DNA from 3 places in the Streptomyces sp. NPDC089919 genome. Region 1 is predicted to be linked to each of the others. Evidence: riboswitches for the same ligand, from Rfam matches in the RefSeq annotation. Region 1 holds a riboswitch; each other region holds the start of a gene.

Evidence for each region. A riboswitch is a leader RNA that binds a small molecule or an ion and turns the genes downstream of it on or off. The one in region 1 is predicted to bind thiamine pyrophosphate.
Region 2: it holds a riboswitch for thiamine pyrophosphate, as region 1 does, so the genes downstream of both, thiO (glycine oxidase ThiO) here and AB0O40_RS15935 (thiamine ABC transporter substrate-binding protein) in region 1, are expected to answer to the same signal.
Region 3: it holds a riboswitch for thiamine pyrophosphate, as region 1 does, so the genes downstream of both, thiC (phosphomethylpyrimidine synthase ThiC) here and AB0O40_RS15935 (thiamine ABC transporter substrate-binding protein) in region 1, are expected to answer to the same signal.

Annotation. Positions count from the first base shown of each region.
Region 1 covers NZ_JBFBGK010000032.1:49,656-51,914, reverse strand. The annotation lists gene AB0O40_RS15945 (phosphatidate cytidylyltransferase) at 1-77, shown strand, start outside; gene rlmN (23S rRNA (adenine(2503)-C(2))-methyltransferase RlmN) at 154-1,266, shown strand; TPP riboswitch at 1,287-1,397, shown strand; gene AB0O40_RS15935 (thiamine ABC transporter substrate-binding protein) at 1,484-2,259, shown strand, end outside.
Region 2 covers NZ_JBFBGK010000177.1:6,058-8,316, reverse strand. The annotation lists gene thiS (sulfur carrier protein ThiS) at 1-49, opposite strand, end outside; gene thiO (glycine oxidase ThiO) at 46-1,272, opposite strand; TPP riboswitch at 1,270-1,382, opposite strand; gene AB0O40_RS36680 (FAD-dependent oxidoreductase) at 1,561-2,259, shown strand, end outside.
Region 3 covers NZ_JBFBGK010000005.1:56,516-58,774, reverse strand. The annotation lists gene AB0O40_RS03830 (YibE/F family protein) at 1-1,089, opposite strand, end outside; TPP riboswitch at 1,129-1,281, shown strand; gene thiC (phosphomethylpyrimidine synthase ThiC) at 1,275-2,259, shown strand, end outside.

The DNA.
Region 1 (2,259 bases):
TGGACCGGCTGGACTCCCTGCTGCCGACGGCCCCGGTGGTGTGGCTGCTGCTGGCGCTCTTCGTCGGCACGGGCTGACCGACGGGACCGGGTTACCCTGGAAAGGCGCGCTGCTTCTTGCGGCGCGCCTTTCGTCTTACGAGGAGTACCTGCCATGGCCCGCCCCGTCCCGGGAGAACTGACCTTCGTCGCGCCCAAGGGAGCGAAGAAGCCGCCCCGGCACCTGGCCGACCTCACGCCGGCCGAGCGGCGCGAGGCGGTGGCCGCGATCGGCGAGAAGCCGTTCCGCGCCAAGCAGCTCTCCACCCACTACTTCGCGCGCTACGCGCACGACCCGGCCGAGTGGACCGACATCCCGGCCGGCTCCCGGGAGAAGCTCCAGCAGGAGCTGCTGCCGGACCTCATGTCCGTCATCCGGCACATCAGCTGCGACGACGACACCACCCGCAAGACCCTGTGGAAGCTGCACGACGGCACCCTCGTCGAGTCCGTGCTGATGCGCTACCCCGACCGGGTGACGATGTGCATCTCCTCCCAGGCCGGCTGCGGCATGAACTGCCCGTTCTGCGCCACCGGCCAGGCGGGCCTGGACCGCAACCTGTCCACCGCCGAGATCGTGCACCAGATCGTCGACGGCATGCGGGCACTGCGGGACGGCGAGGTGCCCGGCGGCCCGGCCCGGCTCTCCAACATCGTCTTCATGGGCATGGGCGAGCCGCTGGCCAACTACAAGCGCGTGGTCGGCGCCATCCGCCGGCTCACCGACCCCGAGCCCGACGGCCTGGGCCTGTCCCAGCGGGGCATCACCGTCTCCACCGTCGGCCTGGTCCCGGCGATGCTGCGGTTCGCCGACGAGGGCTTCAAGTGCCGCCTCGCGGTCTCGCTGCACGCCCCCGACGACGAGCTGCGCGACACCCTCGTGCCCGTGAACACCCGCTGGAAGGTCCGCGAGGTCCTGGACGCGGCCTGGGAGTACGCGGAGAAGTCCGGCCGCCGCATCTCCATCGAGTACGCGCTGATCCGCGACATCAACGACCAGGCCTGGCGGGGCGACCTGCTCGGCCGGCTGCTCAAGGGCAAGCGGGTGCACGTCAACCTGATCCCGCTGAACCCCACCCCCGGCTCCAAGTGGACCGCCTCCCGGCCCGAGGACGAGCGGGCCTTCGTCCAGGCGATCGCCAACCACGGCGTGCCGGTCACCGTCCGCGACACCCGGGGCCAGGAGATCGACGGAGCGTGCGGTCAGCTCGCGGCCAGCGAGCGGTAACCTGGCTCCCGTACATCTGCATATTCCGACAGGGGAGCGCCACAGCGCTGAGAGTGCGGGCACCGTCAAGCCGCAGACCCTCTGAACCTCGCCCGGGTCATTCCGGGTAGGAAGTTCGGTCATCACCTCAAGCTGTTGCGCCCTGCCCCGGCGTCCGCTCCTGATGAGCGCCGGGGCCGGGCCGCGTCTTCTCCTGGTCACTCCAGGAGGAATTTTCGTGAGCACCACCAAGAAGATGGCGGGCGCGGCGCTGGTCGCCGCCCTGGGCGTGTCGACGCTCACCGCCTGCGGCGGCGACGGCAAGGACAAGGCCGGGGCGGGCGAGTCGCCGAAGTCCACGACCGTCACCCTCGTCAGCCACGACTCCTTCAACGCCACCCCGGCGGTCCTGAAGGAGTTCGAGAAGCAGAGCGGCTACACCGTCAAGATCCTCAAGAGCGGGGACGCGGGCGCGGCGCTCAACCAGGAGATCCTCACCAAGGGCTCCCCGCGCGGGGACGTCTTCTTCGGCGTGGACAACACCCTGCTCTCGCGCGCCCTCGACAACGGCGTCTTCACCCCGTACGAGGCCAAGGGCCTGGCCGGGATCCCGGACGAGTACCAGCTCGACAAGGCGCAGCACCGGGTCACCCCGGTCGACTCCGGCGACATCTGCGTCAACTACGACAAGAAGTACTTCGCCGACAAGAAGCTGGCGCCCCCGGTCACCCTCGACGACCTGGTCAAGCCGGCGTACAAGAACCTCCTGGTCACCGAGAACGCCGCGACCTCCTCGCCCGGCCTCGGCTTCCTGCTGGCCTCCGTCGGCAAGTACGGCGAGCAGGGCTGGCAGGACTACTGGAGCAAGCTCAAGGCCAACGGCGTCGAGGTGGTCGACGGCTGGGAGCAGGCCTACAACGAGCGCTTCTCCGGCTCCGCCGGCGGCAAGAAGGCCAAGGCCGACCGCCCGCTGGTGGTCTCCTACGCCTCCAGCCCGCCGGTCGAGGTGCTGTA
Region 2 (2,259 bases), on a different contig from region 1:
TGGTCCCGGCCGCGACCTCGCGCGGCTCTCCGTTGACGGACACGGTCATACCAGGGACTCCTCACGTGCGGTGCGGCCGGCCGGCCCGGCGGACGGAGCGCCGGCCGAGAACCGCCGGGGGGTGAACGGCCGCGCCTCCGCGGGCAGTTCGCCGGTGGTCAGGACCTCCGCCAGGGCGTCGCCGGTGACCGGGGTCAGCAGGACGCCGTTGCGGTAGTGCCCGGTGGCCAGGTGCAGCCCGGGCAGCTCGGTCGGGCCGAGCAGCGGGGCGTTGTCGGGGGAGCCCGGGCGCAGGCCCGCCCGGGTCTCGGTGAGCGGGAGTTCGGTGATGCCCGGCACCAGCTCGTGGGCGTCGCGCAGGAGTTCGTACACCCCGCCGGCGGTGACCGTGGTGTCCCAGCCCAGTTCCTCGCTGGTGGCGCCGATGACCAGCTCGCCGTTCTCCCGGGGCACCAGGTAGACCTGGCTGCCGCGGACCACCGCGCGGACCGTCCGGGTCAGGAAGGGCGCGTAGGCCCCCGGTACCCGCAGCCGCAGCACCTGGCCCTTGACCGGACGGATCGGCGGGGCCACCTCCGGCGGCAGCCCGTCCAGCCGGCCGCTGAGGCTGCCGGTGGCGAGGACGACCTGGTCGGCGGCCAGCCGGGTGCCGGAGTCCAGGACCGCCCCGGCGGCCCGGCCGCCGGTGACGGTCAGCCGCTCCACGGCGGCCCGGTGGAAGACCACCCCGGCCCGTGCGCAGGCGGCGAGCAGCGCGGCGGCCAGCCGCCGGGGGTCGACCTGGTGGTCGCCGTCGGCCCGCAGCCCGCCCCGGACGCCCGGCGCCAGCATCGGCTCCAGCCGCCGGCACTCGCGCCCGCTCAGCCACTCCGACTCCAGCCCGCAGCGCCGCTGGAGTGCGTGCAGTTCGCGCAGGTGGGTGCGGTCGTCGGCGTCCAGGGCGACGGCGAGGGTCCCGCAGGCGCGGAAGCCGATGTCCAGCCCCCCGCTGGCCTCGGCCAGCTCGGCGGCGAACTGCGGATAGCGGCGGGCGGAGGCGAGGTTGAGGCCCAGCAGGGTCTCCTCGCCGTAGTGGAGCTCGGTGACCGCGGCGAGCATGCCGGCCGCGACCTGGGCGGCCCCGCCGCCCGGCGCCGGGTCGGCCAGCGCGGTGCGCAGCCCTCGCTGGGCCGCCCGCCAGGCGGTGACCAGGCCGATGATCCCGCCGCCGATGACGAGGACGTCCGATCCCCGCTCGCCGGGCGGACGTCCGGTGGATGTGGATGAGTGCATGGGTGTCCAGCCCCTCCCTTCGCCGGCATGACCCGGATCAGGTTCGTACGGTCGGAGGCCGCGCAGCCTCCCTCTCAGCCCGGTACGTCCGGGCTCCCGCGATAGGTACGCCCGCCAGACTATCCCCCGGCTCGAGTGCGGGTAAGGCCGCCCGGCCGGGGCGCGGGCGGCCGGGCCGCCGGACCCCCATTTCCTGACGGTTCGTCAGATGTATAGGGTGGGACCGTGAGCGAGCAGCTGAGCGGGACGCGGGGGACGGGCCGGGGCGCCGTCATCGTCGGGGCGGGCATGGCCGGGGTGCAGACGGCCGTGGCCCTGCGCGAACAGGGCTGGACGGGACCGGTGACCCTGCTGGGCGCCGAACCGCACCAGCCGTACGACCGGCCACCGCTCTCCAAGGCCGTGCTGCTCGGCAAGGCCGAGGACTCCGCCTTCGACATCGACTTCGAGGCCCTGGCCGTCGAGCTGCGGCTCGGCGTCGAGGTGACCGGCCTGCGCCCGGCCGAGCACGAGCTGGACACCGAAGCCGGCCCGGTCCCGTACGACGTCCTGGTCCTGGCCACCGGCGCCGAGCCGGTCGCCCTGCCCGGCAGCGCCGGCGTCCCGGGCGTCCACCTGCTGCGCACCCTCGACGACGCCGCGCGCCTGGCGCCGGTGCTCGCCGAGGGGCGGGAGATCGTGGTGGTCGGCGCCGGCTGGATCGGCGCCGAGTTCGCCACCGCGGCCCGCGCCGCCGGCTGCGCCGTGACCGTCGTCGAGGCCGCCGACCGCCCGCTGGCCGGCGCCCTGCCCGCCGAGGTGGCCGCCCCGATGGCCCGCTGGTACGAGGAGAGCGGCGCCCGGCTGATCACCGGCGCCCGGGTCGAGCGGGTCGAGGAGGGCGCGGTGCTGCTCGCCGACGGCACCCGGCTGCCCGCCGGGGCCGTGGTCGTCGGCATCGGGGCCCGCCCCGCCACCGGCTGGCTGGCCGGCTCCGGCATCGCCCTC
Region 3 (2,259 bases), on a different contig from region 1:
GATGATCACACCCGCCAGCAGCAGGCCGCTCATGTCGATGTGCGGGTACAGGCCGTGGATCAGGCCGGTGTTGTCATCCGTGTTGCCGCTCAGGAACGCCCAGTCGATGAAGAGCGAGCCCAACAGCCCGATCAGCACCAGCGAGACCAGGGTGCCGAGCACCGCCACCGAGGTGCGCGCCGTCAGGCCGTGGCACATGTACAGCGCGATGAGCATGATCGCGCTGGCCCCGACCACCGCCACCAGCAGCGGGTTCGACCCCTGGAGGATGGCCGGCAGGATGAACAGCGTCAGCACCGCGAAGCTCACCACCAGCGCGATCAGCGCGGTGACCCCGCGCAGCCGGCCGACCAGCACCACCGCCACCGCGAAGATGCCGGCCAGCAGCGCCAGCGGCAGCTTCCGGTTCACGTCGATCACCGAGTACTGGAGATCCCGCGGAGCGTCGGGCGCGTACGCCACCACGACCTCCTGACCGTCGCTCAACTGCCGGGGCGCGCCCGGCTGGACGATCTCGACGAAGGTCCGGCCCCGGTCGGGGCCGCTGCGCACCTCGACGGTGGCCTTCTTGCACTGCCCGTTCTGCGACTGCACCGCCTCGCGGCCCTCGGGGGTGGAGGTGTCCCCGGTCGGCGGGACCTGTGCGGCGTTGACGTCCTTGCAGTCCACCCGCTCCAGCCGGACCACTTGGCCCTGCTGGGTCTGCCGGTCGAAGCCGACGCCGGTCCGGGAGTGGTCGGGGGTGCCGCCGGGCCAGAGCACCGCCATGCCGATGACCACGGCCGCGGCGAAGGGGATCAGGACGGCGGCGATGACCTTGCGCAGGTGCCGGGAGCCGGGCGCGGCCGGTCCGTGGCTGTGCGCGTGCCCGTGCCCGCCGTGGCCTCCGTGCCCGTGCCCGCCGTGACCTCCATGGCCGCCGTGTCCGGAGCGCCCGTGACCGTCGTGTCCCCCGTGCCCGTGGCCACTGTGGTCGGAGTGCCCGTCGTGGCCCGCACGGTCGGAGTGGTCCGGGTGGTCGCCGGGGTTCCTGGGGCGCTGCGGAGAGGTGGTCACCGGCCGATCATCGCAAGAGATGAGGGGGCCCACTGTTCAGCGCCACACAGATGACGCTAGCGTGGGGGCACCTTTGCACAACGCGGGAGCTCGGAGCACCGGGCTGAGAGGGCGCTGATCACCGTACGCGCGTCGAGGACGACGAGCGGGTACGGGAGGAGGCTGCGTCGACCGCCGAACCTGTTACCGGGTAATGCCGGCGTAGGGAGATAGGTCTCATGACCATTCAGGATGCACGCACGCCTGCCACCAGCCAGGACGAGCGCACGCCGGGCTGGCACAAGGGGTACGTCGTGGGCTCCCGCCCCGACCTCCGGGTGCCCGTCCGACAGGTCCACCTCACCAACGGCAAGGACGTCACGCTCTACGACACGTCCGGTCCGTACACCGACCCCGCCGTCGACACCGACGTCCGCCGGGGCCTGGCCCCGCTCCGCGAGAACTGGATCATCGGTCGCGGCGACACCGAGGAGTACGCGGGCCGTCCCGTGCGCCCCGAGGACGACGGCATCAAGCACACCTCGCCGCGCGGTGGCCTGAAGAACCTCGACGCGGTCTTCCCGGGCCGCCCGCGGCAGCCCCGCCGCGGCCGGGGCGGCCAGGCCGTCACGCAGCTCGCGTACGCCCGCCGGGGCGAGATCACCCCGGAGATGGAGTACGTCGCGATCCGCGAGAACGTCTCCCCCGAGGTCGTCCGCGAGGAGATCGCCGCAGGTCGCGCGGTGCTCCCGGCGAACGTCAACCACCCGGAGATCGAGCCGATGATCATCGGCAAGCGCTTCCTGGTGAAGGTCAACGCCAACATCGGCAACTCCGCGGTCACCTCCTCCATCGAGGAGGAGGTCGACAAGATGACCTGGGCGACCAAGTGGGGCGCCGACACGGTCATGGACCTCTCCACCGGCCGCAACATCCACACCACCCGCGAGTGGGTGCTGCGCAACTCCCCGGTCCCGATCGGCACCGTGCCCCTGTACCAGGCCCTGGAGAAGGTCGACGGCCGCGCCGAGGACCTGACCTGGGAGATCTACAAGGACACGGTCATCGAGCAGGCCGAGCAGGGCGTGGACTACATGACGGTGCACGCCGGCGTGCTGCTGCCGTACGTCCCGCTGACCGCCCGCCGCAAGACCGGCATCGTCTCCCGCGGCGGCTCGATCATGGCCGCGTGGTGCCTGGCGCACCACAAGGAGAACTTCCTCT